Regions from separate parts of the Pseudoalteromonas sp. J2K-J599 genome, predicted to be linked through region 1. Evidence: predicted binding sites of a transcription regulator. Region 1 holds the regulator's gene; the other holds the start of a gene.

Evidence for each region. Region 1 encodes FliA, which starts transcription of late flagellar genes. Its sites were predicted from a motif close to CTAAAGNTNNNNNNNNNNNNGCCGATA; they were not measured.
Region 2: the regulator FliA is predicted to act here: its motif matches at 1,842-1,868, upstream of AC5NT5_RS01500 (DUF5610 domain-containing protein).

Annotation. Positions count from the first base shown of each region.
Region 1 covers NZ_CM200271.1:1,075,983-1,079,174, forward strand. Annotated here, with positions in the region: gene AC5NT5_RS04880 (MinD/ParA family ATP-binding protein) at 1-845, shown strand, start outside; gene AC5NT5_RS04885 (RNA polymerase sigma factor FliA) at 872-1,582, shown strand; gene cheY (chemotaxis response regulator CheY) at 1,623-2,006, shown strand; gene AC5NT5_RS04895 (protein phosphatase CheZ) at 2,024-2,797, shown strand; gene AC5NT5_RS04900 (chemotaxis protein CheA) at 2,813-3,192, shown strand, end outside.
Region 2 covers NZ_CM200271.1:327,728-330,919, forward strand. Annotated here, with positions in the region: gene AC5NT5_RS01490 (thiol:disulfide interchange protein DsbA/DsbL) at 1-572, shown strand, start outside; gene trmA (tRNA (uridine(54)-C5)-methyltransferase TrmA) at 638-1,735, opposite strand; gene AC5NT5_RS01500 (DUF5610 domain-containing protein) at 1,898-3,037, shown strand; gene murI (glutamate racemase) at 3,103-3,192, shown strand, end outside.

The sequences.
Region 1 (3,192 bases):
TAGATCAAGCAAGCGGCCTGCGCAAAATGAGTCAAAACAATAACAACGGCGTAAAAGTTATCGCTGTAACCGGTGGTAAAGGTGGAGTAGGGAAAACAAATGTTTCTCTAAATACAGCTATTGCACTTGGGCAGCAAGGTAATCGAGTATTAGTGCTGGATGCTGACTTGGGTTTAGCAAACTGTGATGTGATGCTTGGTTTACGTGTAGAGCGTAACTTGTCACATGTCTTGTCTGGTGAATGTGAGCTTGATGAAATTTTAGTTGAAGGCCCTGCAGGAATTAAAATTGTACCCGCTACATCGGGTTCGCAAAGTATGGTTGAATTATCACCATCTGAGCATGCTGGGCTAATTCGTGCGTTTAGCGAATTGAATACCGAATTTGATATTTTAATTGTAGATACAGCTGCTGGTATTTCAGACATGGTACTGAGCTTCTCGCGTGCAGCGCAAGATGTAATGGTTGTTGTATGCGATGAGCCGACATCAATCACCGACGCTTACGCACTTATTAAAGTATTAAGTCGTGAGCACGGCGTTTATAAATTTAAAATTGTTGCCAATATGGTGCGCAGTATGCGTGAAGGCACTGAATTGTTTGCAAAGCTATCTAAAGTTACCGACCGCTTTTTAGATGTATCAATGGAGCTAGTAGCAACGGTTCCTTATGATGAAAATATGCGCAAAGCAACACGTCGTCAAAAAGTAATAGTAGAGCTCTTTCCAAATTCGCCAGCCGCTCTTGCGTTTAAAACGCTGGCAACAAAAGCAGTTAAATGGCCAATACCCAACCAACCATCTGGGCATTTAGAGTTTTTCATTGAGAAACTAGTAAACGGTTAATTATGACAACACTGGTGAATAGAGCTATGGGATATCAATCAACACAAAATTTAAATGTGATTGTTGAGAAGCATGCATCACTTGTTAAAAAAGTGGCATGTCATCTAATTGCTCGATTACCACCTAGCGTTCAACTTGATGATTTAATTCAATCAGGAATGATAGGCTTAATAGAAGCTTCGAAAAACTTTGATGCAACAAAAGGCGCAAGCTTTGAAACTTTTGCAGGTATTCGTATTCGCGGTGCTATGCTTGATGAAATGCGCCGTGGTGATTGGGCTCCTCGTTCAGTTCACCGTAAAAACAGGCAAGTTGCAGAAGCAATTACTGAGCTCGAAAGTAGTCTGAACCGCGAACCAACGGACATAGAAGTTGCTGAAAAACTTGAAATTTCGCTCAATGAGTACCATCATATTTTAAATGATGCGAATACGAGTAAAATATTAGGCATTGAAGACCTTGGTGTAGATGAGGATGTTATTACTCCTGTAGGCCAAGATTTAGCACAAGATAAACCTTTTAATAATGTTAAAAATGATAGGTTTAATGAGTCTTTGCTAAGTGCAATTAAGTCATTACCAGAGCGTGATGCAATGGTGCTTTCTTTGTACTACAACGATGAAATGAATTTAAAAGAAATAGGACATATACTCGATGTAAGTGAATCGCGTGTAAGTCAGATACATGGTCAGGCGATGATTAAGCTTAAAGCTAAAATCAATGACTGGATAAATTAGTAGTAAGTAAACAAAGGTTAATACCTCACTGGGGGATGTTTTGGATAAAAACATGAAAATTCTTGTAGTTGATGATTTTTCAACAATGAGACGCATTATAAAAAACCTGTTACGTGACTTAGGTTTCACTAACGTTCAAGAAGCTGATGATGGGTCTACAGCTTTGCCTATGTTGCAAAATCAAGTGTTTGATTTTGTAGTTACGGATTGGAATATGCCTGGAATGCAGGGTATTGATCTTTTAAGAGCAATACGTGCAGACGATAAGTTAAAACATATCCCTGTATTAATGGTAACGGCAGAGGCTAAAAAAGAACAAATAATAGCTGCAGCGCAAGCTGGTGTTAATGGTTATATTGTTAAGCCATTTACGGCTGGAACATTAAAAACTAAATTAGAAAAAGTATTTGAACGCTTAGGCTAATGATGGGGGAGAGGCTTATGCCAGCACCAGCTGCGCCTCAAATAACGTTAGAACAAGCTCGTCAGCTCGTTGTTTTTTTAGAAAATGATGAGCAAGACAAAGCAAATCAGTTGATTTTAGAGGCTGCATCTAAAGAGCAGTCTGAATTATTTGCTGAAGTTGGAAAGTTGACTCGTCAACTGCACGAAGCCCTTAAAAGTTTTGAGCTTGATACTCGCTTAACTGATATAACGACAGATGCGATTCCAGATGCTAAAAAGCGGCTTAATTATGTTATAGAAATGACAGAAAATGCGGCTAATAAAACAATGGATGCAGTGGAGGCGAGTCTTCCTATAGCCCAACAGTTAGCGGACGAAATATCTCATATCAAACCGACATGGGATCGTTTAATGAGCCGCGAGATTGAGCTTGGTGAGTTTAAGCAACTTTGCCATAGCATCGATAAGTTTATGAACAACTCTCATCATAAGACTGATGAGCTTCAAAACTTAATGACAAATGTATTAATGGCTCAAGACTATCAAGACTTAACAGGTCAAGTTATTCGCCGTGTTATTGAACTTGTTAGGGAAGTAGAAGAAAGTTTACTGCATCTTTTAACTGCGTTTGCTGAACAAGACGACAGTAACAGCACCGCGAATAAAGTAGAACAACAAAAAATAAAAGAACCAGTTGCCACACAAACTTTAGCAGGTCCTGAAGGCCCTATTATTGATAAAGAATCGCGTAATGATGTTGTATCTGATCAAGATGAAGTTGATGATCTTTTATCAAGTTTGGGCTTCTAAGAGGAGAGTAACTGCATGTTTGAAGTCGATGAAGATATTTTACAAGACTTTCTTGTAGAGGCTGGAGAAATCCTAGAGCTTTTATCTGAACAGTTAGTTGAGCTGGAAAATAATCCAGAAGATACCGAGTTACTAAACGCTATATTTAGAGGTTTTCACACTGTAAAAGGTGGTGCAGGCTTTTTAGCTATGACAGAACTTGTTGATGCTTGTCACGGTGCTGAAAACGTATTTGATTTACTACGTCAAGGCGTGCGAACAGTCAACTCAGAGTTAATGGATGTTATTTTACAAGCACTAGACACCATTAATGAGATGTTTGCGACTATCCAAAACAGAGACAAGCCTGAACCTGCAGATCCTGAATTACTTCATACTCTTCATATCTTAGGTCT
Region 2 (3,192 bases), 750 kb from region 1:
CAACGTATGAAGAAGGCGTGCATTACGACGTAGTTTCTGAGCGTGCAACTAAAAAGCCAGAGGTTAAAGAGTTCTTCTCATTTTACTGCCCTGCATGTAATAACATGGAAGCACTAATTGGTGAGTTTAAGCCTAAGCTTGATAAAAACGTTAAATTTAAAAAGAGCCATGTTGATTTTGTAGGTGTACGTGACCCAGAAAACCAACAGATGATGAGCCAAGCACTGGCGACAGCTGAAGTGCTTCCACAAAAAGATCAGATTATTTCTGCAATCTTTAATCATATCCATACAAAGCGCGCTAAATTTAATGAGCTTGCAGATGTAAAAGATATATTTGTAGCGCAGGGCGTTGATGGTGATAAGTTTGATAAGCTGTTTAAAAGCTTCTCGGTACGTACGCTGAGCTCTAAAATGAAACGCGATCAAGACTACTTTAAAGAAAAAGGCGCACTACGTGGCGTACCTACCTTTATTGTAAATGGTAAGTACAAATTAAACCTAGGTCGTGAGTCGGGTATTACTAAACCTGAAGACATTAGCAAATTAATAAATTACTTAGCTAACAAGTAAGTTTAGCTAAAACAAAAAAAGCTCCTTAAGGAGCTTTTTTTATGGTTAACGTTTACTGAGCGTATTTATTTGCGCTGTAAGAAAACGCCCGACTCAATGTGATGCGTATAAGGGAACTGATCAAATATAGCAAAGCGCTTAATGTTATGTGTCCGTGTTAAGTGATCAAGGTCGCGCTCTAGGGTTTCAGGGTTGCACGATATATAAATTATGCTTTCGTAATTAGTCACTAAGTCACACGTTAATTCATCCATGCCCGCGCGTGGTGGATCAACTAATATGGTTTGGCAGTCATAGCTTTTTAAATCAATCCCTTCTAAACGCGAAAAAGTACGCTCGCCATTCATTGCTTGAGTAAACTCTTCACTCGACATACGAATAATATCTAAGTTTTCTACGTTGTTTTTAGCAATGTTGTATTGAGCAGAATGAACAGATGATTTTGATATTTCTGTCGCTAATACTTTATTAAAAGAACCCGCTAATGCAATTGAAAAGTTACCGTTACCGCAATACAGTTCTAGTAAATCATTTTTAAGTGGTTTACATAAATCTTGTGCCCACTCCAGCATATGAATATTTACTTTTGCATTAGGCTGAGTAAAGCTATTTTCTACTTGTTGGTATATAAGCTCTTGACCATTAACTGTTAAACGTTCAGTTACAAAGTCATCACCTAGTACTTCTTTTTGTTTACGAGCACGGCCTATAAAGTCAATTTTGTATTTACTGCTAAGCTTTTCTTTCAGTGCTTTAATTTCACTTAACCATTCATCATCCAGTGGTTTGTGATAAAGCAAGCTTACTAAAATTTCACCGCTTAGCGTTGATAGGTAATCGATTTGAAATAACTTACGGCGTAATATTTCACAAGGCTTAAGATTTTCAATCATCACCTGCATTATTTCACCTACTAGAGGCGCTGCTGGGTCAAATGTATCAACACGGATTTTTTCTTTTGTTTGTTGATCAAACATAATGTGAAACAGATCGTCACCGTCGTGCCATACTCTAAATTCAGCACGTTGGCGGTAGTTAGTTGGCTCTGAGCTAAATACTTCTAGTTGCTCCACACCAAAACGTTGAAACTGCGTACTAATGCGCTGCTCTTTTTCACTTAACTGCGCTTGGTACTGTGTGGTATCTATTTTAATAACTGCCATTAACGCTACTACCTTATCTAAGATCTGTTTATCGGCGCTATTGTAGGGAGCGCTGCGTATTTGTCTAGTTTTGGCTAGCATTTATGCTGTTTTATTGAACATTGTACTTTAGTTTTTGTTGTTATAGCCGATAATAAACTACGCACGCTTAGGAGACGAATCATGAAAATAGGTAATTATGGCTTTACGCCAAACAACAACATCAATAAATTCAATAATAAAGCTGATATACAGCAACCTACAATTACGTCTCCTCAAGATAGCTATCAACAACGAGGCCGAGAGTTGGCCGCAAAGGTGCTTGGCGATAAAATGGCTGAGCAGCTTGGATTACCTATCGCAGAAAAAAAAGCAGATAAACCACTATTTGATTTTGATGAAATAGTAAAAAACGTACTCGATTTTGTAAGTAGTGCTGTAAATAAAGCAAAAGCTAACGGCGCTGATGACGAAAAGCTCAAAGATATGCTAGGCGATGCGCGCAAAGGAGTCCAAATAGGGATTGATGACGCTGTTGATGAACTCAAAGGTACAGGCGTATTTAATGATGACATGGAAGAGGGCATTAATAAGTCCAAAGAGGGAATTTACAATGGGCTGGATAAGTTTGAAGAGTCGTTATTTAACCCACAACCTGCCAGCGTAAATATAAGCCAGGCTCAATACGTCAGTATGACGAGTAATGCCGAATATAAATTTACTACCGCAGAAGGCGATGAGGTAAGTATTAGCTTTGCTGATGCATTTGAATCTCAATCGGCAAGTGGCTATCAGCAAAATAGTAACAGTGAGTCGTTTGCAAGCTCATCATCGCAATCTCGACAGGTATCATTTTCGATGTCGGTAAATGGTGACTTAAACGAGCAAGAGCAAGAAGCTATTAATGCGATGATGGAAAACTTACAAGATTTAAGTAAAACCTTTTTTGGTGGTGATTTAGATGAAGCATTTGAACAAGCGCAAGAGCTGAGTTTAGACAGCGATCAGCTGGTGGCTTTTTCTATGGATTTACGCCAAACAAAAACAATAGCAACAGTTAAAAGCTATGAAGAATATAAACCAGCACCAGAAAAACAAGTAGCAGAGGGTTTAGCCCCTTTTAATGACGACCTTAAAAATGCTTTTGAAAAAGCGGGTGAGCTTGGATTACAAAATCAGCTAGCTGGCATTCTCCAATGGTTAAATCAAGATCAGGAACAAATAGATAAGTTAGTAGATTATACAAAGTCTATGTTCGAAAACCTTAATCAGTTAAATTCAGCAGCCGACAGGCTTACTGATTTAGAAACCGCGCAAAGTTAAACTACTTTCTTTTATAAAAACCTCATGGCAAACTGCCGATCTTAAAGTAAAGTAGGAACGGTAGTTTGTCAGCGCATATAATGGTCTTTGATTCAGGTATTGGTGGAACTACTGTACTTGAACATATCAAGCAAAGTATCCCCAATGCTCAGTAC